3 regions of the Thalassotalea fonticola genome follow, and region 2 is predicted to be linked to each of the others. Evidence: predicted binding sites of a transcription regulator. Region 2 holds the regulator's gene; each other region holds the start of a gene.
The links. The regulator LexA, encoded in region 2, represses DNA repair genes until DNA is damaged. The targets are predictions, from matches to a motif close to TACTGTATNNNNATACAGTA.

Region 1 (10,377 bases), 1.9 Mb from region 2:
GAGAAGGATTAATCTGATGGAACATTATTTAAGTTTATTTATTAAAACTATTTTCATTGAGAACATCGCCTTAAGTTTCTTCCTAGGTATGTGTACATTCCTGGCGGTTTCAAAGAAAGTTAGCACGGCAATGGGTCTTGGTGTTGCGGTAATTGTGGTTCTAGGTATTGCGGTACCAGCTAACCAAATTATCTATCAAGCGATCTTAGCACCAGGTGCATTAGACAGCATGATGGGTATTACAGATCCAAAAGAATCTATTGATTTAAGTTTCCTTTCTTTCATTACGTTTATCGGTGTAATTGCTGCATTGGTTCAAATTTTAGAAATGGTTCTTGATAAATTCTTCCCAGCTTTATATCAAGCCTTAGGTATTTTCTTACCGCTTATTACTGTTAACTGTGCAATTTTTGGTGCCGTATCTTTCATGGTAGCGAAAAACCTAACACTAGGTGAGTCAGTTGTTTACGGTATTGGCTCAGGAGTTGGTTGGGCGTTAGCGATTGTTTTACTTGCGGGTATCCGTGAGAAAATGAAATATTCTGACGTACCAGAAGGTTTGAAAGGTTTAGGTATTACGTTTATTACCGCAGGATTGATGGCATTTGGCTTTCTATCTTTCGGTGGTATCTCGTTATAAAGTTAATGTTGTTTAAAAGGCTGTTTCAGCCTTTTAAACTCGAAGTACAAAGGAAAATACTATGCAAGAAATAATTCTCGGCGTAGGCATGTTTACCGCTATCGTTGTTGCTTTAGTGTTAGTGATTTTATTTGCTAAATCTAAATTAGTAGCCGAAGGTGATGTAACTATTTCGATTAATGGCGACCCTGAAAAAGCAGTTACCACTGCTGCGGGTGGCAAACTTCTTGGTGCATTAGCTGACCAAGGTATTTTTGTACCGTCTGCCTGTGGTGGCGGTGGTACATGTGGCCAGTGTCGTGTTGACGTGCATTCAGGTGGTGGTGATATCCTTCCTACTGAAGAAGGTCACATTACCAAGCGTGAAGCGAAAGAAGGCTGTCGCTTAGCATGTCAAGTTGCTGTAAAACAAGACATGGAGATTGAACTTGAAGATGAAATCTTCGGTGTTCAACAATGGGAATGTGAAGTTATCTCTAACGATAACAAAGCAACGTTCATCAAAGAACTTAAGCTGCAAATCCCTAATGGTGAATCTGTACCGTTCCGTGCTGGTGGTTACATTCAAATTGAAGCGCCTGCGCATCACGTTAAATACTCAGATTTCGATATTGATGAACAGTATCGTGGCGACTGGAACCACTTTGGTTTCTTCGATGTAGAATCAAAAGTTGAAGAAGACACATTACGTGCCTACTCAATGGCGAACTACCCGGAAGAAGAAGGCATTATTATGCTTAACGTGCGTATTGCTACGCCGCCTCCAGGACGTTTACATTTACCTGCTGGTAAAATGTCTTCATACATCTTTAGCTTAAAAGCTGGCGATAAAGTAACTATTTCAGGTCCATTTGGTGAGTTCTTCGCGAAAGAAACTGAAAACGAAATGGTATTTATCGGTGGTGGTGCTGGTATGGCGCCAATGCGTTCACACATTTTTGACCAACTTAAGCGTCTTAAATCAAAACGTAAAATGAGCTTCTGGTACGGTGCGCGTTCTAAGCGTGAAATGTTCTATGAAGATGATTACAACGGCTTAGCCGCTGATAATGATAATTTCGACTGGCATGTGGCACTTTCTGATCCACAACCAGAAGATAACTGGGATGGTATGACAGGTTTCATTCATAATGTACTTTATGAAAACTACCTGAAGGACCACGAAGCGCCAGAAGATTGTGAGTACTACATGTGTGGTCCACCAATGATGAACGCGGCAGTTGTCGGTATGCTTAAGGATTTAGGCGTAGAAGATGAAAATATACTTCTAGATGACTTTGGTGGCTAAAATTTGTAGCTTAACTTGATTATTAACACTATTTCAGCGTTGGTAATGCTCACTTACTAAAGTAAGCTCCGCGCTAGCGCCTTGAACTAGTGACAATACTCAGTGTTAACCATTCAAATTTATGGTTATAAAATGAAAAGACGACTTAGGTCGTCTTTTTTGTTTTTAGGTTGGCGTGAATTTATTCGCGCGTTATGGCGTAGCCATTTTCTGAGCTAGGTTGAACCTATTCAAGCGTTAATATAAAAATATTAATCCAGAACCCATTAGTTTATAATTCGCGCAAATGTACTTGCTATCTTAATTTAGGCTGTTATCACCTATGTTTTTATCAAAAATATCTAATGTTCTTATCATTATGTCAGTGCTGTTCATTACAGGTTGTTCTGAACCGGTTAAAGATATAGAAACTGATCTGCAAGAGTTACAATTAACCGGTTATACCATGGGGCCTATCGTTTATAGCGTTAAGTTAGTTGGTGAAAAACATCAGGTTGAAAAAATTCAGCTAGCAGAGCAGGTTGATAACTTATTAAAAAAAATCAACGCACAAATGTCTACTTATGATAAAAATTCTGAACTGTCTAAATTTAATCAGTATCGAGGCAATGACGCGCGTCAAATTTCAGTCGAATTAAATCAAGTGTTAGCAGAATCAATTCGCTTAGCACACCTAACCGATAACACTCTCGACGTAACTGTAGGGCCATTGGTTAACTTATGGAGTTTTGGCCCTGAAAAGCGCGCTGAGAAGGTCCCTTCACAAGAATTGATTGCTGCAACCAAGCAGCATATTGGTATTGATAAATTAAATCTAGACAAACGATTATTATCAAAAAGTGATGCTAACGTTTATGTTGATCTGTCTGCTATAGCCAAAGGTTTTGCCGTAGATAAAGTTGCCGAATTGCTGGAGCAGCATGATATTAACAATTATCTTGTTGATATTGGTGGTGAAATGCGAGTTAAAGGTATAAAAGCCAATAAACAAGCTTGGCGAATTGCAGTTGAAAAGCCGATTTCTGGGACAAGAGCGGTACAACAGGTTATAATGCCCGGCGATAACGCCGTGGCGACATCTGGAGATTATCGAAACTATTTTGAAGATAATGGTATCCGTTATTCTCACACTATAGATCCTGATACTGGTTGGCCCATTAACCATAAACTGGTATCGGTTACTGTAGTCCACCCATCATCAATGACAGCCGATGGCTTAGCAACGGCGATTGAAGTAATGGGACCTGAAAAAGGCTTTAAATTTGCAAAGGCAAATAACTTGGCAGTGTATTTAATTAGCAAGACAGAAGATGGTTTTGCCGAGCAAGCTACTGAGCAATTTACGCTGTTAGTTGCTAAATAATTAAGCAGAAAGCGACTATTGTCGTCCTCGCGGAGGCGGGGATCCATATAAAAGAGATTTTAAATGAGTATATTTTTATTAACCTTTGGTTTTTTCATTGTGATGTTTTTAGCGATGGCTGTTGGTTATATTATCCAGCAAAAAACACTAGCAGGGAGCTGTGGTGGTTTAGGCAGCGTTGGTATAGATAAAGCCTGTAACTGCGATAACCCTTGTGAAAAACGCAAAGAGCGTGAGCGCGTAGCTGCATTGAATGAAAATACCATAGATGTGAAAAACATTTAAACAGTTCAATACAAACTTATATACAAACGGGAGCTTATTTAGCTCCCGTTTGTGTATTTATACCCGTTCCACCTCTTGAGGTGGAACGGGTATATACTCTTTGTAGATGAGACTATCTGTCTCTATGTAATGTTTCTACTTGTTGGCTGTATTTGGTAAAGCCTATGCCTTTACGGATTTTTTCAGCTGAGTATATCCCATGAACCGAGCCTAGTAATAAACAGATAGCAATAACAATGATGTTTGATTCACCTAGATACGCACAAATTAATGCCGCGAGCAAAGACGCGACAAATAGTGATGAAAATACTATTCTTGCCCAAAGAGCCGAACTTTTAATTAATGCTAGATTAATGTCAATATTTGCCACAGTCATAAATTACCAATAAGTGATACGAAGTCCATTAATTATCTGCTCATTTTTACTGGTTAAAATGAATAACTACTGCGTTATAAAATTTTTAAGTAGAAAAACTACTTATAAAATTTTATGCCTTGTATTTATCCTTTTTTCCTCATTAAAAAGTAGAGCACTAAATCAGTGGAATTGATATAAACAATGTTAAGACTTATAATGATAAACCTTATTTGGTTATTAGGTTATATCAATTGGTTATATGATTTTACTAAATAACTTAACTTCTAATGTAGTGATATGTTTAAGTGACTTTGTATTGCTCTGCCTTATTTTTTCGGTGGGTAATTTGCTAATACCTTAGCGACAACCTCATTAATGCCTTTTTGTTTATCTTCAGGGCTGATATCTTGCTCAGCTTCAAAGCCATCAAACCCTCGCCATACAAGATTTCCTTGATGATGCATATCAATAGTAATTTGAATATAAGTATTGAACTTTGAATCCAGAGGTATGGTTGTTCCTACTCCAACACCAGTAGAAGAGTTACTACTGTGATTTGAACCACCTATACCTATGCTAAAAGATGATTTCTTCTCACGTTGCTCTAATGTAGTAAAATAATTAACCTGTAAGTCCCCATCCTTTTCAACTAAAGATAAAGACTTAAGTGTTAGCTGTGCATTAATGGCTTCTTTAATACGATCACTGGTTATTTGATCGCTAGGTCCGGATGTATCTGTCGTAGTATCAGCTAATTGATAAAAGCTGAATTGGCTAAAATTAGTGTCAGTATCATAGTCTACTGTTGATGGCGTACTGGCACAGCCAAAAAGTAGTATTAAGGTAAATGTATAAACTAGAAGGCTTTTAACAAATGTTAGTTGGTGCATTTTTATACCAAATTTTGATTAGTTACTACTATATATAGACCAATAATACTAAATTTTCATACCGCTATAAATTTTAATCAAAAAAACAGCGACCTAAGTCGCTGTTTTAATGTAAGAAGTAACTTTAGAGTTACTTGATAGTATTTTTATAAATAACACCATCTTTCATAATAACGTTTAAGGTATCAATCTGCTTGTACTCGGGATCAGCGTCAAACCACTTATCAGTTGCACCAATAACGCCTAAGTCTTTTAACGGGTTACCGTCTACCAAGATTAAATCAGCAGCGGCGCCTACTTCAACAACACCTAGTTTTCCAGCGTCGGCATAAGGGTTACGGGGTCCTGATAGTGCCATTAGCTCACCAGCCGTTGAAGTCATTTGTTTTAACACTTCAAAGTTATTGTTGAAAGCTTGACCGCGCCAGTAAATTTCGTAACGGCGAGCACGTTCTGCATCTTCATGAACGCCTACGTAATCAGATGCGAATACAACTTTTACATCGTTTTCAATTAAGCGTTCGCCGAAGTCACCAAATTTTGCTTGAAGAGCTGCAACCATAGGCAGTTTATCTTTTGGCATTAGTGGGTTTTTCGCTAGGTCTGGTGATAAGCCCCACATTTGTGGTACTACATAAACGCCTTCTTTTGAAATACGTTTCATAGTCTCATCGTTCATAAAGAAACCATGTTCAAATGATTTTACCCCACAATCCATTAAACGATTCATCGCACGATCGGTGAATACGTGCGCAGCAACGTAAGTGTTCCAATCTTTTGCTGTTTCAACAATGGCGCAGGTTTCTTCTTTAGAAAATTGTGTGGTATCCATAGGATCAAAGCGTGATGAACCACCACCGCCAGCCATCATCTTAATTTGGGTGGCGCCGTTTCGTAAATTAGTACGTGTCGCTTTTAATACTTCGGTTTTACCATCTGCTACAGCGCCAATGCCCATTCTTTCGAAGTTTGACAAATCACCAGTTGTTGATGGTGAAAATCCCGCATCGTTACGGTCACGAAAATCACCATGGCCAGATGTTTGCGAAATAAATGTTCCAGATGGATAAATGCGAGGACCAACAACATGGCCATCATTGATGTTACGCATTAAACCAAATGCTGGACCACCCATATCACGAACTGTGGTGAAACCATCCATTAAGAAACGCTCAGTAACTAACGTTGCACGAAGAGCCATGTCAGTAAGGTCCATGTTCTTTTCAACAGTGTCAAAGTGAGCATTGATCATAATATGGGCATGGCCATCGATTAGGCCTGGCATTAATGTTTTGCCTTTACCATCAATTACTATAGTGTCTTTACCGGACTTAATATCTTTTTCGGTGATAGCAACAACCTTGTTACCTTCAACTAGAACATTTAAGTTTTTATATAGTTTGTTTTCGGTACCATTAAAAACATTAACATTGGTAAATAAAGTATTACCCGCTTCTGCTATTAAACTGATAGCTGGTGCTGCACTACCACCGCCGGCGGCCATTACTGCAGGGGTAATTGCTGTTGTTGATAATAATGCTGCAGATACTAAAGCGGCTAATTTACTTACATTTCTTACTTTCATCGCTAGTTCCTTTTAAAACTAATTTTATAAAGTAGCTCAATGTTGTACAAGGCAATTGAAAGTAGCTGTTTAAAAACATTGAGTTGTGTTTTGATGCAGCTATTATTAAACAGGTTACGATCTAGTTTTGTTCCCATGGGGACATTTGTAGGTGTTAACTTAATGTTTATTGTTTGAGAGTGTAATTAATTGTCTATATCAAATTTAAAAATCGCAGAGTTATTAAATGAAGTGTGTTGGCCATGCGATTTAAGTGACGAATTTAAACAAACTATTGTGCAAGCAGGGATGATAGTAAAGCGTCAGCAAGGTTACTATCACTTAACTTCTGATTTAACTAATGACGGACTATTTTATTTATTAGAGGGCAGTGTGATTATTTCTATTCGCACCTCTGATTTTGATCATTTCACCTATAAATTACTTGGCAAGGGCGATTTTCTTTATTATGGCAAGTTGATGGATTATCGTTTGCAAGAATCGATAAATGCAGATTTTTTACAAGACACCACGTTTTTAAAAGTAACCGATACCCATATGCTCGAATTAGCGAGTACTCAACCTGAGATATATAAATTAATGTTTTCTATCTTGAAACAGAATACATTGCCACTTGTTCAAAAAGGTATTTTAAACCAAAAATTTTCAATCCCAATAAAAGTTGCTTTTGCATTATTAGATGTTGCATCGAAACAAGTCGATATTAATGGCGTAACACCTATGCTCACCATCACCCAGCAGCAACTTGCAAATCTGGCTGATGTAACCAGGCCTAGAGTAAATGTGGTATTAAATGAATTTGCTAATCAAGGGTTGGTTGAAATAGTACGAAGAAAAATTTATTTGCTCAATGTACAGGGCATTAATGATCTATTAATTAATGCGAATTTGACCTTCTACTCACCATCCATCACTGAACAGTAAGTATATTTTAGTCAAATACTTTGATGCTTAAATGCAATTGTTCGTTGCCAGAAAATACTTGATGTTCATTACCCTCTGAAAATATTCCAATGGCACAAGGCAAAACACAGGGCTTCTTAAAGTCGAATTTTACTTTGTTGGTTTCAATGTTTTTTTCAATTAGAACCAAGTGTGCTAAATAAACACCATGCATAATGGCATTAGGCAAACCGAAAAGTTTGGCTAATTTGTTATTAATATGAATGGGATTAAAATCATTACTCACTTTAGCGTATGCAAGTGCCTTAGCGTGGTTCAAGATGAAATTAGTATCACCAACAAACGATTGCTGTTTACTCATTCGTTCTCTTTTATCAGATTTAAGCTTTTTCAAAAAAGTATTCTTGTTGATCAAACAGCAACGTTCATTTTGATAAAACAGTGTTTCTATGACGATTATCTTCCCCATGGGGTGGCGACGATCTTGCCTGACTTTATTGATAATTTTAAAACTTTGTTGAAAGTCTATCTCAAGTGTTTTATCAAATTCACTTTTTAAATGTATTAACCCCAGCGGTGAAAAGGCAAAGTGTTTATGTGAAAATGTTTTTAACAGCGCATTAAAACCGGCAATAAATGCAAAACTGATGGGGAGGTCTATTGTTTGCTCGAGATGGTAAAGCGCTCTGAACTGAGTTATCTGTTTAGCACGAATAGCTTTTTGTTCAAATTCAACACTGAATTCGTTAAAAAAGGTTCTTTGTGGCCGTTTGGCGAGCAGCTTTATATATTGATACATCTTTATCTACACTTTTGATTAAGGTATGAAGCTTAACAGAATATTTATTGCATCGGTACGTAACTTTACGTAAACTGTATTTATATACAGTGTTTCGTTTAAGGAGAAGGTATGCGTAAAATTATTCATATAGACATGGATTGTTTTTTTGCTGCCGTTGAAATGCGTGATAATCCTGCCTTGGCTAATATTCCAATTGCAATTGCTGGTAAAGGCCCGCGTAGCGTAACTGCAACCTGTAATTATCTTGCCCGTGATTATGGTGTACGTTCAGCTATGCCTGTAGGGCGGGCATTACAATTATGTCCCCATCTTGAACTTGTGCCCGGTCGCATGTCAGCTTATAAAGAAGCATCAAGCCATATTAGAGAAATTTTTTCTCGTTATACTGATAAAATTGAGCCGCTGTCATTAGATGAAGCATACCTTGATGTAACCGATTGCACTGAGTGTAATGGTAGTGCAACTTTGATTGCTGAAAAAATTAGAATCGAAATTTATCAAGAGCTTAACTTGACTGCCTCAGCTGGTGTTGCGCCAAATAAATTTATCGCCAAAATTGCCTCTGATGAAAACAAGCCCAACGGTCAATGCGTAGTGCCCCCAGATAAAGTAAATGAATTTGTTGAAACATTAGATTTAAAAAAAATACCCGGAGTCGGACCAAAAACACTAGAAAAATTAAATGCCTATGGTTTATATACCTGCGCCGATGTTAGAAAAACTGATACAGCTACAATGGAAAAATTAATGGGAAAATTTGGCCCTGTTATATTTAAACGCGCTTTTGGTATCGATACTCGAGAAGTAGAGACCAGTAGAATTAGAAAGTCATTGGCGATTGAAACAACGCTTAATGAAGATATTCAACAAGTTAATGGCTGCCTGGAAGTTGTTGAAGGCTTACTACCTAAGTTTTTAATACGACTCGCCAAAGTTGAGAATTTGGATATTGTTAAACAAGGGATCAAAGTTAAATTTGCTGACTTTAGCCAAACAACGGTAGAGCAAAGCCAAAGTAGTTTGGATGTTGAGCTATTTAAACCCTTACTTGAAGAGGCTGTTGCCAGAGGAAATGGTAAAAAAATACGGCTGATAGGTTTAACTGTTGGTTTTGCGCCAGAAAAGCAAGCCGTTGTTTACTCTCCACAATTAAGCTTACCGTTGTAAGATGTTATTTTTATTATATAAATAACAGCTTATTTTTGATTTTTTTATGTTTTATGACCATATTTAGAGCTGTCATTCAATATTAAATAAGATCACACTATGAAAAAAATATCCTTGTTAATTGCCTTACTTTTTAGCTTGGCTTTACCTTCGCATGCAGCCAGAGACTTTTCAACCGTTGAAATTAAAGCTCAACCTGTCGCTGGCGGTGTTTACATGCTTACTGGCTCTGGTGGTAATATTGGCGTGTTAGCAACAAACGAAGGTCTAGTACTGATTGATGATCAATTTGCCCCGTTAGCGGCTAAGATTGAAGCGGCCATGAAAAGTATTAAATCAGCGCCGTTAAAATACATAGTTAATACTCACTATCATGGTGACCATACTGGCTCTAATGGCCACTTTGGTAAAGAAGCACCAATATTCGCTCATAGTAATGTACGTAAACGAGTGAACGAGGATAATAAAAAGTCAGGTGTAGATTTACCTGTTGTTACATATGAACACGGCGTAACCATCTATTTAGGCGGTGAAGAGATTCAAGTGATGCATTTGCCAAATGGCCATACCGATGGTGATTCTGTGGTGTATTTTAAAAAGGCAAATGTTTTGCATATGGGCGATCTACTCTTTCAAGGGCGTTTTCCGTATATTGATTTAAATGCTGGTGGCTCAGTAAAGGGATATTTAGCCAACATTAAGAGTTTAAGCAATAAATTCCCACCAGATGTAAAAATTATTCCGGGACATGGCTCTTTAACTGATATGAAAGGGTTAATGGATTTTATCGAAATGGTTGAATATTCAGTAAATAAAGTAGATGCCGCTGTACAAGAAGGTGCTGACAGCGGCGAGATAATCGCCAATGGCATTGGCGATAAATATAAAGATTGGGCTTGGCAATTTATCTCAGAAGAGCGCTGGCTTAAAACCTTGATTACTGATTTGAAGGGCGAATAGAAACGAGAGACGAAGAGCAAAACTACTGTTTCTAGCTTTCTGACTTTCTTGTTTCCTTCCTGATTTTCTAAATTCCTACCTGACGGAGGTCAGGATCTGCTTTTAATGTGCAGATCCTGAAACGAGCGCAGGTAAT
Region 2 (10,377 bases):
GAAGTATAGTGGCAAAGATCAACATACTTCAGCAGACTTTAATTCTGTCTCCATCGATTTTTCAGGTCAAGGAGATACCATCTATGATTTTGTTACCACATTAGGCAATGGCAGTATGGATGGTGTTTATTCAAGAGGTAATAATTTCGATGATGACTGGGAAGGTGCGTGGGATTTCAAAGTCTCCGAAGATGAAATTAATTGGTATAGTGAGATTTTTATTCCTTGGACAATAGCCCCATTTCCATTAGCAATTAAAAACAATTTGAGTGAAATAAAACTTTATTTTTCAAGATATAACATTGGAGAAGGAGAGGCTTATTCATTTCCAGATACCTCACCATCAAGAGCTAATTTCATGCAATCTCTTTACAGTGTTAAAGTCAATAAACCTAAAACTTCAACGATGCAGCTTTTTCCATACAGCTCACTGACACAAGATTTTAATGAAAAAGAATCTAAATTAAGAATCGGTGCGGACTTATTATGGAAGCCAACGGTGAATCAGCAAATAACGGCGACAATTAATCCTGATTTTGGTCAAGCAGAAAGTGACGAGTTAATTGCAAACTTTTCAGCGATTGAAACTTTATATAGTGATAAACGCGCCTTCTTTACTGAAAATCAAAGCTTATTTGATATCAAAGGTAATAACTTTGAGATGTTGAATACACGACGTATCGGAGGTAATTCCGACGGTGATAACAGTGAACCATCCGATATTCTTGCCGCCGTAAAATATCTTAATACCAATCAACAGATAGATCTTGGCATTATGGCAGTTAGTGAAGATGATAGCAGTGATGCAAAAGGCAAGCAGTTCCTCAGTACCCGTTGGTTATACAAAGGTGAACAAGGTTATGTTGGGCAAATACTTAATTGGGTTGACCGTCCAACGATAAGTCGTAGTGTTCTGAGCTCAGCAATTGATTATGGTTATGACGAAAGTGACTTAAGTATTGACGGAACATTCTTATTTTCAAAAATTAAAGATGAAATAACATCAAATGGTTTAGGAGCTACATTCAACCTTAATTATCGAACCAATCGTCAATGGAAAACAGATCTAAGACTTACATGGCTAGATGAAGACTTAAACCTAAATGATATGGGCTATTTAGCTCGGAATAATCTACGTGAATTCCATTTATCAAGTGATTATTTCTTTATCCCAAGTGGTAATAGCCTATTTAGACAAATTGATTGGTATGGCTCGGCAACGTTGTCTAACAACTTTCAAGATGAGGATTTACCACAAAAATATGCCGTAAAAATGACGGCAAAAACACAAAATAGTTCAAAGATTGTCACGAAAATTAATTATGCGACATCTGGTCATGACGACCTCATTTCACGTGGTAATGGCAGCATAGAATTAACTGAACGACAAGATTACTTATTGCAATATATCAGCCCTTATTCTGGAGACTTTCACTACGAAGTTGATCTAAATTATCTACAAGAAGGTATTGATGGCTGGGCTAATAGCGTAAAGTTATCGGCTGACTACGCACTAACCGATCAAACCATTTTTTCAGGTAGCATATCCCATTTAAACAGTGATGACTGGTTAATAGGGAACTCTCAAGGTAAATTAACGAGTTACCAACGTATTTTTGATCAATTTAGCTTTAAAATTCTTTGGTCAATGTTTGAAAATCAAGAGCTTAGTGTTAAAGGGCAGTGGTACAGTATTGAAGCAAAAAACGGAAAAAACGTTACTTTTGCTAATAACAAAATGCAAAATTCATCCATCACTGAGCAAGAGCCTAACTTTAAGCAAAGCCAATTAACCTTACAACTGCGTTATCGCTACCGTTTTGCTCCTTTATCAGATGTGTATTTAGTGTACGCAAGAAATGGCAGTTACTTTGAACAAGGGCAGCATTTCACCAGTCATGGCGATGTCATTAAAGCTCAATTTGAAGAACCAGATGTTAACTTATTAATGTTTAAAATACGTTACATGTATTAGGTCTTTTGGTAATTTGTTTTTATGGCGTTTTTGGGGAGCAAATGTTATAGAACTATACTTATAATGTAAGCTAGCCTGAAGATGGTGAAAATGAGATCAATTGTTCTAATGTTTTGGACTGTTCTGTGGCAGTAGTTAGCATTTCCAGAGCAAAAAAAATGTCAGCTAATAGCGTTCAGTTGACCTAAAGAGAAACCGATGGCTAGCGTCTTCTTTGCGAACTGACCAGTATTGAACTTGATATTCTAAAATGTCTTCGTATCAAAGTTAAACAAGGGCTAGAAAATCCTAATAAAATTCTCCTGCTCGCAATGCCCGTTATTCAAAATGGCTAGATGGTGTCAATTCAGTCAACAATTCGAGCCTTTAACTCATAAGCAGATGCTAGTAGTGGAAGGAAGAAGCTTGTAATCAGTAATGACTTTAACGAGTTTATCTGAAATCCTTTTACATATATTCCTGTAAGAGATTGAAAGCTAGATAAACTCTTTAAATTTTTATCTCTCTGCTATGTTTTAATAGTATAACTACTTACAGTAGAGACTAGACATGAAATACAATATTCCACCATTTCTGCTGGAATGTGGCGATATGAATGTTAGAGGCTGGGAGAAATCGAGAGATGAAAAGTATTTTATTGGCCACACTCGTTGCCTATGTTATTTGTTGTATTTGGCTCTATTTTGGTCAAAGAGCCTTATTATATTTCCCACAACCAAGTGACAAGTTCGTTGACGCAACTAAAGTGAGCTTTACCAATAATGGTATTGAACTGAGAGGCTGGATAGTTAACCCAAAACAAGATGAGGCGCTTCTTTACTACGGTGGTAATGCCGAAGCCATCGAGCAAAACATCTCATTTTTCCAAAATATACTACCTAATTATAGCGTTTACCTGATCCCATACAGGGGTTATGGTGAAAGTATGGGAAAACCAACAGAGAACGGTTTGTATAGCGATGCTTTACATATATATGATCAACTAGTCACGCAGCATACAAAAATTTCTCTTTTGGGGCGCAGTCTAGGCTCTGGCATCGCAACTTATGTTGCTGCAAGACGCAACATTGAAAGCCTTATTCTAGTTACTCCCTATGACAGCATTGAAAACGTCGCTAAAGGAGCCTACTGGATGTTCCCGCTCCCTTTGTTATTAAAAGATAAATACAATTCACTCGGCCAGGTAGCACAAATTGAAACATTGCCACTCATTTTAATGGCCGAGTATGATCAGGTGATCCCAAGAAAACATAGTGAGAATTTAATATCCGCTTTTGGAAAACAACAACAATCGGTGATCATAAAAGAGGCTGGGCACAACGATATTTCAGATCACCCAGAATATGCAAACGCGATTTATCAATACTTGAAATCCAAATAGCACTAATTCAATTGACTATATGTGGCAATAGCTGAAACGAATAGTTAATTGTTTTATTTTCGCACCTGTCACATTAGTGACGGTCGCAATACATAACCTAAGTTCCAATCGTGGTAAAAACGGCCATTAATTTCCCAATTTTTTTCCTGAATATTGATTCAACTGCTATTTCCACATCTGAATAGGATGGTTAAGCCGATGATTTTAAGGTAATAACTATAAATTTCTTTAGTAATTGTTACTATGAATGTTACTAAATGAAGTTTTCACCTGTCTTAAATTCTAATTTTAAATCATAAAGTTAAGTGCTACTACTGCCACAGTGAGGAGGGCTTTAGGTCGCAAAAATGGCTATATTCCATTTAAGTGAGGGTGATATTTGTCGAATAAAAAATACCCGCACCTTCAAGTTGTTTATTTAACACCTAGAGTTACGGAGTCTTAGCGAACTGCTGATACCATTCGACTTCACTGATCAAGTCTTTCGTCGATTCCAATTGGTCAATAAAAGTTAGCCCGTTCAAATGGTCTAATTCATGCTGGAAAATACGTGCAATGAAACCCGTAAATTCTTTTTTATGTTCATTATTTTGTTGGTCAAAATAACGTACAGTGATCTGACTATGCCTTGGCACTAAGCCACGCATACTCGGCACACTTAAACAACCTTCCCAGCCTTTTACTTTCTCACTCGAACAATGCAATATTTCAGGATTAATGATTGCTGTTGGTGCCATTAAGGGCGCGTCGGGATAACGTGCATTGGGTTTAGAACACATAATAAAAATGCGCACACTGTGATGAATTTGTGGCGCGGCAATACCTACACCTCCGGCTTCTGACACCGCCAACATCATTTGATTAATTAATTGCTGGCATTCATCGGCAAGTATATTTTCAACCTCAGCCGCTCTTTGTCTTAATACCGCATGGCCTAATTGAGCAATGGAATACGTACTGCTTTTAGCTTGATTCATTTTGCCTTAGTCTTAATTGTCACTTCAATATTTTTACTATCGCCCGCAAACCATTTTTGCACGTAGATAGACCCCAAAACAGGTGGCATTCCGTTTTCAGGTACCTCTTTATACCGAATACTGTTTTTATTGAGCTTTTCAAATTCGAATTTAATTACTTTCTCATCCACAACTAGTTCAACCTTTATTTAACGTATCCACTGCATTGTATAAGTGCTCGTGATCATTTGCTATATATTCAACTTATTATTAATGCTCGTAAATAAACTCTAGTGATCATAATTGTTAGTCTGTAATCGATAGAGTTTCTAATAATATTAATAGATAAATTCACATGATAATGAACTTAGAAATTATTCTCACTAACCTATAGTTGAGTAATAATGTAATACTTGCGGAAATGGAGGTGTCCATATACAAAGCGGAAGATTTCTGAATTGAAAAACCAGACCTCAAAGGGGCTGGTTTGTGCCATAACCTGCCAGTGAAGACTTGATATTATTGCTTTGTTTTTCGGTAAAAATACTCTTTTTGACCATTAGGGAACTTAAAAAAGAAGGTGTTGCCGTTGTCTGTTAAGAAAAACTTAAACTCCAGGGGTGCTGTTTCTTCAACCTCTTCCCAATCGTTTGCCTTTCTAAATAGCTCGTTAAGTTCGTTCAATTTCTTTTTAGATTTGTCGTCTTTTAATTCAGAGTAGAACTTAAAATCAATTGGTTTATGAAGGATGGTTATTAATTCAGCATTTGAGCTTAAAACCTTATAATTATAGTAACTGTGAGTACCTTCAATAGTTTTGTTTCCACTTGTCATTAATTGGGTGAATACATAAGATTCGTCATCAAAGACATAAAAACCATCTCCACACATTTTCACTTCGTAGCACTTCTTTATCTTTTTTGAATATTCATTAGATAAATCCAGTTCAGAAAGTGTTCTTTCACTGTCGTAATGCCACTCACCAATTAACTGATTTTGAGCCATCGATAAACATGGCATTATGCTTAAAAATAATAATAAATACTTCATTGATAATCATCCATGAATAGATTGTTGACGGGCTGCTGTTCGCTCTTATCTGACCTTAACTAAATCAAAGTGTTAGGTCAAATTATCGGTTCTAATATGTGCTAAGCCTTGTTCAGTCAGCCTATACAATGAGTTGTAGTATTCGTTAAAACCAACATATGAAATCAATTGTTCACTACATCCTTTGCAAGAAACAAAGTTAATACAAGTCCATCCACCTTCATGAGAATTCCCTGTTGGACCGAAGCCAAACAAGTTTTGGATATTTAGTAACTCTTCTTTTGAAAAATCTTCTTTCCAGTTCCAGGTAGCATGTAACAATGACTCGAACGGTATAATATTTTTAGCTTTGCAAACAGGGCATTTAAATTTATACGGTGCACCTTTGCCACCATCGTAAAATGGTTTTCGGTCATGTTTGGGCTGGGTGTATAACTTGATAACTTCCATTTTCTCGTAGGCTAATTTGTTAGGTGTAAAAGGTCTGCTGTTCGCTCAAAGCCGACCGTGGCGACAACTAAAAACTTGTGGTTTTACAATAACATCATGTATTGTATATTTACAAATGATTAAGGTCGCCCAGAGGCTATATTGAGAGATGATAGCTGAAGTTGTGTCTCTTTCAGTATTACGTAGTTTAAATTCAAATGAACAAGGAAAGCAGTTAAATGAAATGCCCAAGAACAGGTACTCAACTTAAAACCATTAAGGTTGGCGGTATGGAAATTGAAATATCTGAAAGCTGCGGTGGAGCATTCTTTGATAACTCTGAATTGGATAAATTTAAAGACCCTAAAAGTGTTCGTGGTTCCGCATTAGTAAAACATCTAAGACAATTCAAAAACACTTCTCTGAACGAAAAAGAGAGGATTAAATGCCCTAAGTGTGAAAATACAGTAATGATGAGACGGTATTTTAGTCCATTAAAAGTCTTAGAAATAGATGAGTGTCCTGGTTGTGCTGGTATTTGGTTAGATACCGCTGAATTAGAAAAACTTCATGAAAATCATTTAACGGAACGTGAACGAGCTTTACTTAGAATTGAAATGAAGAACGATATCTATATACCCAATATTGACGCTCCTCTTCATAGAATTATGCGAAATGGTGAAAATCGGTTAGCATCAGTTTTTGAGATGGCTACTTATATTATTGATGATTATTAGAATAGTCGGCTTTGAGCGATAACCCGCCATTCAGTATTGTGTTTTAATTTAATATTGAAGCTATCATTTTAGCCTGTTCTTCTTGTACAGGCTTTTACTTTTATAGGAAGCTGCTACATGGATTTAAAGAGTGTTTTAACCGATGGCGTAAGTGATTTTTACAGTGAAAAATATCAATCAGCATTAGATAAGTTTGTATACTTCTTTGACAATACCTCTGAGAGTAGTGAATGGGCGGGAGTTAGATTATCATTTGGTTTATCTACATGGGGTGAGCTTGCTAAGGTATACCCTGACGCAAAAGATAAGCTGGTAGCAAGAAAAAATATAGCTTTAAAAGAGTATAATTCTGATCCCACAAAGGAAAAGTTTAAAACCTTTGCAAGTATTTGTAGATACTTAGGTTTAGGTAATGAAGTCCTAGACATTTTTTATCAATATCACTTATCAAACAAGCAATATGCCCAACTAACTTTTGACCCTACGTATGAATACTTGATAGAGGCTGAAAGGTATTCTATTTGTGCTGAGTACATAGATTATTCAAAAAAATATGAGCATGTTTTTTATGTGTTTGGAAGAACTGACAAAGTACCTTTAGAAATTAAGTTATCTCATTTAAAAAAAGCGCTAATTCCATTATTCAAAATATTGAATTTAAACCCCGACTCCGAAATATACGCAAAATATACTCAAAAATTAGTAAAAGATTTAAATAAACATGATATACAAAGCCTATATGTCGAAATCATTAATGGCTAAATTGGTTCGTTCAATACTTCCGTTCATGGCACAAACCTGCCGGATGAAGTCACCTTAAAACTGGAGGAGATCCCATCCAAAAGCATGATGGGATGACGGAGTGTTTTTCTAATATCGAATGGTGGCTCATGGCACTGAAGGGACGGATCGAGGTGCAAACTTGGGCATTGGTTGCTTTACTCAATAGCCTGCATGGGAGCATATAAGGGCCTTGAACCAAATTTCACATTTCATTTTTTTAAACCTCTCAATGATGCCTATTGGTTAGTGCTATGTAACTCTACTCACCGTTATCGCGCTTATAAGCTCACCCAACATAAAGTATTTTTACTGTCAGCTCCTATTTCACATAGACCATCCATATAAAGTCAAATATAACAATACTTTATAAACATTCCTACTTTGCATAGTTGGGAATTGACTTAAATATGCAATTTCCCCCCTCTGGACAAAATATCAATTGGAACTGGAAACCACACACACAAATTAGTATTTAAAAATAATAAGTTGCGTTTAATTTATAGCTGTATATACTGACAGTACAATGTACTGTACAGAAAAACAGGTTACTCAAAAATAATATGCGCCCACTTACCAATAGACAGCAACAAATATTTGATCTCATTAAAGAAAAGATAGCCGATACCGGAATGCCACCTACGCGTGCTGAAATTGCTGACTTCTTTGGTTTTAAGTCGGCGAATGCGGCTGAAGAGCATTTAAAGGCTCTCGCTAAAAAAGGCTTTATCGAAATGTTGCCAGGTACTTCTCGTGGCATTCGTTTAGCCGAAGAGCATATTGAAGAAGAAGGTTTACCATTAATTGGCCGAGTTGCCGCCGGTGAACCAATATTGGCGCAAGAGCATGTTGAAGAGCATTACAAAATAGATGGCAACCTGTTTCATCCTGCCGCTGATTACCTATTACGGGTAAATGGCGAGAGCATGAAGGATATTGGTATTTTAGACGGTGATTTATTAGCGGTGCATCAAACAACTGATATTCAAAATGGGCAAGTTGTTGTTGCTCGAGTTGAAGATGATGTCACCGTAAAGCGCTATAAACGTGACGGTAATGTGGTTTATTTACATGCTGAAAATGAAGATTTTTCACCTATCGTTGTTGATTTAGCCAACCAACATTTCAATATTGAAGGTCTAGCTGTTGGTGTTATTCGTAGTGCTGACTGGATGTAGTCTATAGCGACTTTACCAGTACAAAAAACGAACTACAAAAAGGCTGAATTATTTATTTAATTTAGCCTTTTTCTTTTGCCTGCACCCCTTTAATTTCGCCTAACCCATTCAAATTTAGTAGTATTTGCTCTACAGATTTCTCATTAAAAAAATTAACTTTTTTCTAACAAAGCACTAGACCTTGTTTAAAAATTAAGTAATTCTAGAGTGGATAATATACAAATATTACACTGTAGACTCCCTACCCCATTCATCGATGTAGGTTTTTTACGTAACACAATAATAAAAATAAATTACGGAAATTAGAGACATCGAATAAAGATGTATCTTGTCCTTATTTCTGTATTTTCTAGGCTAATAAAGCAGAGGAGATGTCGAGTGAAGAGACGTAACCTGGGTTGGCTGTTGTTGGGAAGTTTAATTTCCAGTTCAGCTTGGGCAGATATGCAACTGAATATGACAAAAGGGGTGACAGATGTCAGCCAAAATGTCTATGAACTGCATATGTTGGTAATGTGGATTTGTACGGTAATTGGTGTCGTTGTTTTTGGCGCTATGTTCTGGTCAATGATATTCCATCGAAAGTCCAAAGGGGCAAAACCTGCCACATTTCATGAAAGCACCAAAGTAGAAATTCTTTGGACCGCGATTCCAATTTTAATCCTTATCGGTATGGCATGGCCTGCGACCACTACATTAATTAATATGGAAGATAACAGTAATTCTGATATCACCGTTCAGGTTACTGGTTCACAATGGAAATGGCATTACAAATATTTTGATCAAGATATTGAGTTTTACAGTGTTTTGTCTACACCTAAATCACAATTTGATAACCGTGAAGGTGACAATGGCGAAAAGTGGTCAAATGAAAATTATCTTTTAGAAGTAGATAAGCCATTAGTAATCCCAGTAAACCGCAAAGTTCGTTTCTTGATCACTTCCGATGATGTAATCCATTCGTGGTGGGTACCAGCATTTGCAGTTAAACAAGATGCTAACCCAGGTTTCATCAATGAAGCTTGGACACTTGTAAATGAACCAGGTATTTATCGCGGCCAGTGTGCTGAGCTTTGTGGTAAAGATCATGGTTACATGCCGATAGTTGTTGATGTTCGCTCGGAAGTTGATTACGAGCTTTGGATTAATGAGCAAAAAATTGCCATGACTAAAGCCGCGGAAGCAGAAGCACAATCGCTTACCGCTAAACTTCCTATGGAAGAATTAATGACACTGGGTGAACAAACTTATGCCGCGCACTGTGCTGCATGTCACCAACCTACAGGTATGGGTTTACCTCCTGCATTCCCTGCTCTTAAAGGCAGCGAAATGGCAACAAGTGCAGATAAACTTGGCGATCACATTAATGTAGTTTTCAATGGCCGTTCTGGTACAGGTATGCAAGGTTATGGCAAGCAATTATCACTTAAAGAAATTGCTGCCGTTGTAACTTATGAGCGTAACGCCTGGGATAACAACACAGGCCAAGCAGTACAACCTGCCGATGTTAAGGCTGCAGTTTCAGGTAATGATGGCGCATCGATTTCTGACGCGGCACCTGCTGCAGCGGTTGAAGAAGCAGTAGCCGTTGAGACAGCAGAAGTTAGTTTAGACGACTTATCTATGGATGAGTTGATGAGCAAAGGTGAAGCAGTATACAACACCAGTTGTGCCGCTTGTCACCAAGCTTCAGGCGCTGGTATGCCACCAGCATTCCCAGCCTTAAAAGGTAGCCCCATTGCCACTGGCGATGTTAATGCACACATTAGCATGGTAGCCGATGGTAAAGCAGGTACTGCCATGATGGGCTTTGCTGCACAGTTATCTCCACAAGAGATGGCCGCAGTAATTACTTATGAACGTAACGCCTGGGGCAATAGCACCGGTGATA
Region 3 (10,377 bases), 1.5 Mb from region 2:
ATTGCTGCTATAACTTTTTTCATAGTTCTTTCCTCTCGTTGTAATTTTTACTACTATTTTATTATTATTTTCTTATTAATGAACCTTTATAACCATAAAAGGCAATAAAGACGTAACATAGTGCTGGTAAAATGAAACCTAATTGAATACCAATACTATCTGCTAATACACCTTGTAGTAGTGGAATTAACGCGCCACCAACTATTGCCATACATAAAATGCCTGAGCCTTGGCTAGTGGCTTTACCTAAATCGCTAACGCCTAATGTAAAAATTGTTGGGAACATAATAGAATTACAAAGCCCTACCGCTAAAATAGCAATCGCTGCTGTGTAACCATCAGTAAACATTGCCGTAAAAATCAAGGCAACAGACGCTAAGCCATTAAAGCCTAATAACTTATTTGCTGCTACTATGCGCGTTAAAAAGACACCGATAAAGCGACCCACCATAGCGCCGCCCCAATATAATGCAATGTAACTCGCCGCTTCTGCTTCTGGCATTGCTAAAATATTTTCTTCGCCAATAAAGTTAATTAAAAAGCTGCCAATAGACACTTCAGCGCCAACATAAACAAAAATACCTACCGCGCCTAACGTTAAGTGAGGAAACGACCAAGCTGATTTAACATTGCAGTCAACAGTATCGTTGCCTTCAATAGTGTCGATTGTTGGTAATTTTATCCAAACAAAAATTGCCGCTAGAACAAACCAGGCAATCGCCAAACCCACGTATGGAATTTGTACTGCTTGTGCTTCTGCTAAACGATGTGCGGCCTGTTGTGCGTCATTCATCATTGCTAGCTCTTCAACACCAACGGCAACACCTGATAAAATTAACAAACCACCAAAAAATGGCGCAACTGTTGTCCCCAAAGAGTTAAATGCTTGCGTAAGGATCAAACGGCTAGAAGCAGTTTTCTTTTCCCCTAATGCTGTTACGTAAGGGTTTGCTGAAACTTGCAAACAAGTTATGCCTGATGCAAGCACAAATAATGCAACTAAAAATACCGGGTAAGACTGCATGCTTGCCGCAGGGTAAAACATTAAACAACCTAGGCCAGCAACAACCAAACCGGCAACAATGCCATATTTATAGCCAATTTTTTTAATTAATTTTGCTGATGGCATAGACATAACCGCATAAGCAGTAAAGAAACAAAATTGCACCAACATAGCTTGTGTATAGCTTAATGAAAATACACTTTTTAGGTGTGGTATAAGAATGTCATTTAAGCAGGTAACAAAGCCCCACATAAAAAACAATGAGGTTAAAATTACCAAACTGACATTATGGTTTAAATTACCATCAACGTTTACTGTCGATTCTGAATTAATTGTAGTTGTTATTGTAGCCATCTAGATTCACTCTAAAGTTAAAATGTTGTTAGTTAGCATACACCAACTGATATCGTTGTCAATAATTAAAGAGAGCGCTTTTAGAATATAAAAAAACCTCTTAATCGGGACAGATTAAGAGGTTTAAAACTTACTTACTATTTTATTTCAAGCGTTTAAGGCCTTGGCCATTAGCCCTTAATAAGGCAGCTAGTTCAACGACTACTTCTTTGTAATTTTCATCATCAATTACATTAACAGTTTCACCTGGATCTTTTTCCATGTCATACAGATCTTTGTATACAACTTTTTTAGATTTGCTTAACCACTCCGTATAACGATACTTTTCAGTGCGCATTGAATAACCAAAGGCACCAACACGTTTATATTGACTAATAGCAACAGGTTGCTTGCTATCAGACTGTTGATTTATAGCAGAAACCAAAGAGTCTCCTTGTAAACCTTCAGGTGTCTTGATAGCCGCTAAGTCAGTTAACGTTGGGAAGATATCCATTAGGCCGACAGGTTGCTGATATACACTCGCCTTTTTACCTGGAACTTTAATAATTAAAGGCACATGGTTTGCCTGCTCCATGGTCGTATGCTTCCCCCAAAGACCGTGATCGCCAAGGTGGAAACCATGATCGCCCCATAACACAATAATGGTATTGTCAGCTTTACCGGTTTTTTCTAATTCAAATATTAATTCACCTACTAAATTATCAACAAAGCTAACCGCAGCATAATAACCATGAATCAGTTCTCGTTGCTGCTCTTCGGTAAAGCCTTTTTTAGAATACGGCTTTATTTTTTCACCTAGCTTAGGAGTTGGCTTATAAGTGAGCATTTCACCATTGTTATTAAGAATATATTTAGCTTTGCTATTTGTCGGTGCTTGTTGAAATGGCGCAAGCGAAAAGGTATTGCGCTCATACAAATCAAAATACGTTTTTGGCACAGAAAATGGTAAATGTGGGCGTTTATAGCCTAATGCAAGGAAAAATGGCTTATCACTTTTGCCCATTTGTTGCAGCAACGCTTTTCCACGCTCATTGATATTGCCATCAACAAACTTATGCTCTGGGGCATCAATAATTTCAACCGCGAGTTTTTTCTTACCTTTCACAAAAGATGTCGGGGCTTTGTAGGCAATAGACCATGAAACAGGATCATCTTTCGCTCGACTTTCAACATTACGTGGGTCAAATATTTTACCTACCGCAGCAGTTTCATAACCGTTTTGTTTAAACAGTTGCGGTAATGTGACAACATCGGGATTCACATTACGAATTTTATCTTTTAAATTCATAATGCCGTTAACTTCTGGGCGTAATCCGGTTAACAAACTCATTCTTGATGGCCCACATACCGGCCATTGTGAATAGGCATTGCTAAATAATGTGCCTTGTGCGGCAATAGCATCTATATTGGGCGTAATAATTTTGTCGTTACCATAAGCACCAATCAGTGGTTTTAAATCATCTACTGCGATAAATAGCACATTTGGTTGTTTGTTATTTTCTGCTGCAAAAATAGTTAATGATATGCAGCTTAAGCTAATTGCTAGAACTTTAATTAATTGAGAATACTTCATCAATACTTCCTATTTTTTCACATTTAGTGATATTTTTTGCAAATCTTGATCTCGAGATGATGAGCCTAGCATTAAAGAAAAATCTCCAGCCTCAACCCCCCATTCCATGGCAAGGTTGTAATAAGCCAACATTTCAGCGGTAACTGTAAAGCTTACCTTCTGGCTAGCCTGTGGCGCTAAACTAATACGTTGAAAGCCTTTCAACTCTTTAACTGGTCGAGTTACTTCGCTGTAGTTATCGTTAATGTATAACTGTACAACCTCGTCACCAGCAACCTTACTGGTATTCGTTACGGTTATAGAAACCTTAGCTTGCCCTGAAGTATCAATAGACGATTTATCTAACGTTATATCTGAATATTCAAACGAGCTGTAACTTAAGCCGAAGCCAAATTCAAATAAATTTTTAGTTGGTAAGTCGACGTAGCTTTTGAAGTAAGTAGATGGTTTATGATTATAAATTGATTGAATATGGCCTGCACTGTAGGGCACAGATATAGGCATTTTTGCACTAGGATTTACTTTTCCATATAGGATTTCAGCAACGGCTTGGCCACCAAAGCTACCAGGTTCCCATGCTTCTATTATGGCAGCTACATTTTCAACTAACCAAGGTTCAGAAATTGGCCGACCATTAATTAAAACAACTATTACAGGCTTGCCGGCACTATGAATAGCTTGTATTAACTCTAGCTGTTTACCGTATAAATCCAGCTCGGCCCGAGCAACATTTTCACCTGAGGTTTTGCCTTCATTGTCAAAACGAAGTGGATTTTCACCAACAACAACAATGCTTACATCGGCCGTTTTAGCACGTTTAACGGCTTCACTGATGTGTTGTTCAGATAAGACTTTTACTTGATTACCTACATCTAAGTAATCAATGTTAACCTCTTTTGAACTTACTTGTTGCAGCCCTTCGACTATGGTTGTTACATTTTCTTCAGGTTGCGGTAATGACCAATCGCCTAAAATAGTATGAGCATTCGCATTAGGGCCGGTTACAAAAATGTTTTTAATATTTTTTAATGGCAAAATATTATGATCGTTTTTTAATAAAACTATCGAGTCGCGTGCCATCGCTAAAGACGTTTTTTGATGTTCTGGATTAAAATTCACTGTTTCAGCTAACGATTCATCAACAAATGGTTGTTCGAATAAACCTAGTCGAAACTTAGCTACAAGGATAGCTTTAACAGAATCATTGAGTTGCTCTTGGGTTAAACGACCATCTGCAACTAATTCAAATATCGCTTTCGCAAACTGCGGACCATGCATATTCATGTCCATGCCAGCTTCAATACTCAATTTAACCGCCTCATTTTGGTTTTTAGCAACGCGATGAAGGCTGTGCAATCGATCAACATCTAACCAGTCACTAACCACAAAACCAGAAAATTTCCACTCCTCGCGTAATACGTCGTTCAATAAAAACTTGCTACCATGGGATGGTTGACCGTTTACTTCATTGTGCGCTGCCATAAAGGTGAATACACCAGCATCTACTGCGGCTTTAAAAGGAGGGAAGTAATCTTGTCGTAGTGTTCGTTCAGATACATCAAGCGGGGCAATATTTAAGCCATTGATAGAGTCACCACCACCGACAAAATGTTTTGCGTTAGCGATAACTTTTTCTGGGCCGATAAAATCATCTTGCTGCAAACCTTCTATAGTCGCCACACCCATTTTGGTAACAAGATATGGGTCTTCACCAAATGTCTCCCCCACTCTGCCCCAACGAGGGTCACGAACGATGTCAATATTAGGAGTGAACGTCCAATGTGAGCCATTAGCTCGCATTTCTTTAGCCGTTTCGGTCGACGACTTTTTAACTAGCTTAGTATTAAATGAACTCGCCGCACTTATCGGCGATGGATAAACAGTCGCGCCGCTTACCAAAGCGTTACCATGAATTGCATCTATACCTATAATTAACGGAATTGCTAACCGCGAATTCATCGCATATTGCTGCAATTGATTTGCTTCTTGCGCATCTACTACATGCAAATATGAACCAATTTCACCATTTTCTGTCATCTTAATCAGGTCATCGTTATTCAGACCGGGATAAAAACCATGGGCGTCAGAGTTTATTAACTGCTCTGGTGACAATTTCTCTTCAGACTCTGCAATATGCTTTAAACCAACAAATTGACTCATCTGCCCAGCTTTTTCGGCTAATGTCATTCGTTCTAGTAAATCTGCCGCTCTTTGCTCAGCTGATAACTTAGAGTCTTTATATGGCAACGTCTCTGACTCTGCAGTACAGCCGAAAGCCAAGCACGTTGTTATGGTTAAAATTGATAATACAAAAGGTAATTTCATAAGAGTTTTTCTTTTATTTTAAGTAATGTCATTAAATACCTTATTGACAACGGTGTCAATAAGGTATTTAATGTTTGCACGTTCTTTACAATTAATTTTGCATTTCATTCACACTAGGGAATCAAATGGTACATTGGAGTTTGAATTGAGTAATATAACAAAAGCACTGCGTAATAAAAGTCGCCCCCTCATATTAGGGATCACGTCTTGTGTGGCACTATTTAGCCAGATAAGTGCAGTACAGGCTGCTGAAGCACAAAAGCGTAATATAATCTATGTTTTAACAGACGATCAACGCTATGATGAATTAGGCATTCTAAACCCGATCCTTGACACACCGAACATGGATAAACTTGCTAATGAAGGTGTGCATTTTAAGAACGCGTTCGTGACCACTGCGCTTTGCTCTCCAAGTCGTGCATCAATTTTAACCGGACAATACATGCATAACCACGGGGTTGTTGATAATAATAAGCCGCCACGTGAAGGAACCATTTTCTTTCCTCAATATTTACAAGAACAAGGTTATCAAACTGCATTTGTTGGAAAATGGCACATGGGTGAAGATGCTGGTCATGGTGCAAATGATGCGCCTCAACCAGGTTTCGATTACTGGTTAAGTTTTCCTGGACAAGGAATTTATTACCCGAAAAAGAAACCAAATGGCAAACCTTATACCTTTAATGTTAATGGCAAACGGGTGCCACAAACGAAGTACATTACAGATGAGTTAACTGATTACACAATTGATTGGCTAGATAATGTCGATCAAGAAAAACCTTTTATGGTTTATTTGTCACATAAAGCGGTTCACTCAAATTTTGCGCCGGCAAAACGTCATGAAAACCAATATGAAAAAGATGAATTACCTGTACCACAAAGCCAAGCTGATACGCCCGAAAACCGAAAAGGCAAGCCAATGTGGGTACAAAACCAACGTAATAGTTGGCATGGCGTTGACTTTCCTTACCATAGTTCTTTAGACGTTCAGTCTTATAAAAAACAATACCATCGTGCACTTTCGGCAGTTGATGATAGCCTAGGGCGTATTCTCGTATGGTTAGATGAAAATAATCTTACAGACAGCACTACAGTGATTTTAATGGGTGACAATGGCTTTATGTTTGGCGAACACGGCTTAATCGATAAACGTAATGCTTATGAAGAATCTATGCGTGTACCGTTACTTGCCTATGCACCAGGTTATTTAGAAGCTGGTAAAGTAGTAGAAGAAATGGTGGCTAACATTGATATTGCACCAACATTATTAGATATGGCCGGCGTTAAAGCACCTGAGCATTTTGATGGACAAAGCTTCTTAAATATTGCCCAAGGCAAAGCTGAAGGCAAGTGGCGTAACGATTTCTTATATGAATATTACTGGGAATTTAATTACCCTTCTACACCAACAACATTTGCTCTACGTTCAGATGATTATAAATTAATTCAATATCACGGCATTTGGGATACTGAAGAGTTATACGACTTAAAAAATGATCCTCGTGAAATGAACAATTTAATTAACGATGAAAAATACTTACCAGTAATTGTTGAAATGCGTAAAAAATTATTTGACCGATTAGCTAATAATCAAGGTGAACACACGGTGCCATTTACGGAAAAATTCAGCTCTGGTGCAGTATATCGTGAAGGCTCTCGTTCAAAAGCGGCTGAGTTTCCAAAGCAATGGGAAAAAAGTGAGACGGATGAAGGATTACGCTCTTTTATGAAACACGATAAAAAGAAAATAAAAGCAGATTAACCCATTAAAAAAGCTCTCCCCAGCATCAAAGGTCTGCATTAATCGCAGGCCTTTTTATTTTATAATTACATCGTTATCAATTGATAATATTGTAATTAAAGATATATAATAAACTCGAAGTGGTATTGACTAGCAAAACAAAGCAAGGGAAATCCCCTATTATTTGTTTCCGAGGCAGATAACGGAATCAAAAAAAGCTTAAGTTATTTATTTTATAATAAAAACATGTGAGTAAAGATGAAATCTACAATAAAAGACGTTGCTAGTTTAGCTGGTGTTTCAGTAAAAACCGTGTCTCGGGTTATTAATAATGAACCTAATGTGCGCCCGGCTATGCAAGATAAAGTTAATAAAGCCGTTGCTGAATTAAACTTTAAAAGAAACCCTTTAGCGCGAGGCCTGCGCGGCCAAAACTCTTTTATTCTAACGTTGCTTTACTCAAATCCAAATCCAAGTTATGTTTTAGAATTGCAAAATGGTGCTATTGAGCAGGCCAATAATGATGGCTACAATTTGCAAATATTACCTTGTGATCATACCAATGAAAATTTAATCGATAATATTGAATCAATAATAACTCACTCCAGTCAGGATGGTTTCCTGTTAACTCATCCTTTATGTGACAACGAAGACATCATTGCCTTATTAGACAAAAATAATATACCTTTTGTCAGAATTTCACCTTTTCACCAAGAACATTCATCGCCGTATGTTTTATCCGATGATAAGCAAGCCGCTTATGAAATTACTAAATACTTAATTTCATTAGGACATACTGATATTGCAATAATAAAAGGCCACCCTGATTTTGGGGCAACGCATAAACGTTATGAAGGCTATTTAGAAGCAATGAATGAGATGAATATAAACGTTGATGATGCATTAGTTAAGCAAGGGCAATTTACCTTTGAATCAGGCGAAGTTTGCGCAAGACAATTACTTACCCAAGATCATAAACCTTCGGCTATATTTGCCAGTAATGACTATATGGCAGCAGCGGTATTAAAAATAGCGGCACAGATGCATATTAATATTCCGGCTAATTTATCGGTAGTTGGTTATGATGACGCTCCTGTGTCTCGACAAATTTGGCCTTCATTAACTACAGTTAAACAGCCTATTTATGATATTGCCAAGCACGCAGTGCAAAAACTTATTCGCCATATTAAAAAGCAAGAATTTGATGATGTGCAAAGTAAATTTCAATGTAAGTTGGTGTTAAGAAACTCAACCAGCCCTAAACTTTAGTCATTTCGAATAAAATTCAAATGTAGGTAGTATCGACAACATTTAACTGTATAAATACACAGTTAAATGTTATTGTCAAAATAGTCGTTTGCATAATGGAATTTTGATGAAACTTTACATTGCCGAAAAGCCAAGCCTTGGTCGCGCCATTGCTGATGCCTTACCTAAACCTCATAAAAAACAAAAAGGCTTTATTGAAGTAGGTAATGGCGATGTCGTTAGTTGGTGTATTGGACATATTCTTGAGCAAGTAGAGCCCGACGCCTACGATGAAAAATATAAAAAATGGGATATGCAGCACTTACCCATTATCCCTGCAATTTGGCAGTTAAAGCCGAAACCCCAAACCCGCTCACAACTCACAGTTCTTAGAAAGCTGGTCAAGCAATGCGATGTCATTGTACACGCCGGAGATCCCGACCGCGAAGGACAATTACTGGTTGATGAAGTCATAGATCACTTAAAAGTAAGCAAAACTAAAAAGGCCAAGATAGAGCGTTTACTTATTAGTGATTTAAACCTAGCGGCAGTTAAGCGGGCTTTAAATACACTAAAACCAAATAAAGAATTTATTCCCCTATCGATTTCTGCTCTAGCTCGATCAAGAGCCGACTGGCTTTACGGTATCAATTTAACCAGAGCCTTCACCATACAAGGGCAAAAATCCGGTTATCAAGGCGTCTTGTCAGTGGGCCGGGTGCAAACGCCAATATTAGGGTTAGTGGTAGCCCGTGATAATGAAATTGACAATTTTGTGAGTAAACCTTTTTATCAAGTACTAGCTAATATTAAAACACAAGACGGTGAAACATTTAAGGCAAAGTGGCAACCAAGCGCAGCCTGTCAGCCTTATATGGATGATGAAAACAGAGTACTGGTTAAAGCGCTTGCTGAAAATGTGGTAGCGAGAATTAACAACAAACCAGCAGTGGTAAGTGATATTAAAACAGAGCAAAAAAAGCAATTTGCACCGTTACCCTATAATTTATCGGCCTTACAAATAGACGCGGCAAAAGCATTCTCAATGAATGCAAAATTGGTACTCGATATTTGTCAGGGATTATATGAAAAACACAAACTTATCACTTACCCTCGCTCTGACAGTCGCTTCTTACCCAAAGAGCAATTAATGCAAGCGCCGCAAATTATTGGTATGTTAACACAGTCAACATTGCCTTTTTCCGAGCATGCAAAAAACGCAGATAAGAGCGTAGTCAGTAAGGCTTGGAATGATAAAAAGGTAACCGCGCACCATGCAATTATTCCAACAGAAAAATCAGCCAACAATATTAACTTAAACTCTTTTGAAAAGAATATTTATCAGCTGATTGTGCGTCAATACTTAGCACAGTTTTTTCCAGCGTTTACCTATGAACAAACTAAACTTTCATTAGATATTAGTGGCGGAGTTTTTAAGGTTAATTGTAAAAACCCTTTGCAGCAAGGTTGGAAGGTTTTATTCAAAAAATCTTCTTCAGAAACATTTAGCAATAGACAAATTACCTCTAATGAACAAGAAGAACAAAGATTACCGGCGCTCAACAAAGGCGATATTTTGCATTGCCAAAAAGGAGAGCTTGTTGAAAAAAATACTCAGCCGCCACAAAACTTTACCGATGCCACACTACTACAAGCGATGACCGGAATTGCTCGCTATGTTACCGATACAGAAATAAAGAAAATATTAAAAGATACAGATGGTTTAGGCACCGAGGCAACCCGCGCAGGTATTATTGAGTTGTTATTTAAGCGTGGATTTTTACAGCGCCAAGGTAAGCAAATAAAAGCGACATTAGTCGGAAAATCTTTAATCGATGCCTTACCGGCAATGGCAACAAGCCCAGATATGACAGCTCAATGGGAGGCTACACTAAATGCGATCTGCGAGCAAAAAAGTAACTATCAAAGCTTCATGTCACCTTTAGTGTCTGTAATAGAAAGTATGGTTAGCCAGGCAAGCAACTTATCGTTCAGTGAGTTGCCAAAAGGCAAGCCTGTTAATGGTTTTAAAAAGAAGCGCTTTAACCGTAAAAAGAAACTCGCTAAAACGGTTTAACTGGCAAGGTGTTTCTAGAAAAGGTTTGCTTGAGCACCACTGTTGATTCAATAGTG

Region 1: dinB (DNA polymerase IV) is a predicted target of LexA. The motif match lies at 8,184-8,203, and genes of this name have one in related genera.
Region 3: RI844_RS09490 (DNA topoisomerase III) is a predicted target of LexA. The motif match lies at 8,310-8,329, and genes of this name have one in related genera.

What each region holds. Positions count from the first base shown of each region.
Region 1 is NZ_CP136600.1:1,943,181-1,953,557, reverse strand. Features, by position in the region: gene RI844_RS07900 (NADH:ubiquinone reductase (Na(+)-transporting) subunit D) at 1-12, shown strand, start outside; gene nqrE (NADH:ubiquinone reductase (Na(+)-transporting) subunit E) at 17-640, shown strand; gene nqrF (NADH:ubiquinone reductase (Na(+)-transporting) subunit F) at 702-1,928, shown strand; gene RI844_RS07885 (FAD:protein FMN transferase) at 2,251-3,291, shown strand; gene nqrM ((Na+)-NQR maturation NqrM) at 3,355-3,576, shown strand; gene RI844_RS07875 (hypothetical protein) at 3,689-3,952, opposite strand; gene RI844_RS07870 (DUF4136 domain-containing protein) at 4,261-4,824, opposite strand; gene RI844_RS07865 (metal-dependent hydrolase family protein) at 4,955-6,409, opposite strand; gene RI844_RS07860 (Crp/Fnr family transcriptional regulator) at 6,599-7,333, shown strand; gene RI844_RS07855 (MaoC/PaaZ C-terminal domain-containing protein) at 7,341-8,111, opposite strand; gene dinB (DNA polymerase IV) at 8,223-9,281, shown strand; gene RI844_RS07845 (MBL fold metallo-hydrolase) at 9,381-10,241, shown strand.
Region 2 is NZ_CP136600.1:3,850,915-3,861,291, reverse strand. Features, by position in the region: gene RI844_RS15735 (DUF5916 domain-containing protein) at 1-1,975, shown strand, start outside; gene RI844_RS15730 (alpha/beta hydrolase) at 2,598-3,356, shown strand; gene def (peptide deformylase) at 3,788-4,333, opposite strand; gene RI844_RS15720 (hypothetical protein) at 4,832-5,362, opposite strand; gene RI844_RS15715 (hypothetical protein) at 5,435-5,812, opposite strand; gene RI844_RS15710 (TFIIB-type zinc ribbon-containing protein) at 6,031-6,528, shown strand; gene RI844_RS15705 (hypothetical protein) at 6,646-7,290, shown strand; gene lexA (transcriptional repressor LexA) at 7,872-8,486, shown strand; gene coxB (cytochrome c oxidase subunit II) at 8,865-10,377, shown strand, end outside.
Region 3 is NZ_CP136600.1:2,320,560-2,330,936, forward strand. Features, by position in the region: gene RI844_RS09460 (EF-hand domain-containing protein) at 1-23, opposite strand, end outside; gene RI844_RS09465 (sugar MFS transporter) at 65-1,357, opposite strand; gene RI844_RS09470 (sulfatase) at 1,500-2,930, opposite strand; gene RI844_RS09475 (glycoside hydrolase family 3 N-terminal domain-containing protein) at 2,940-5,255, opposite strand; gene RI844_RS09480 (sulfatase family protein) at 5,401-7,017, shown strand; gene RI844_RS09485 (LacI family DNA-binding transcriptional regulator) at 7,255-8,265, shown strand; gene RI844_RS09490 (DNA topoisomerase III) at 8,372-10,321, shown strand; gene RI844_RS09495 (Lrp/AsnC family transcriptional regulator) at 10,308-10,377, opposite strand, start outside.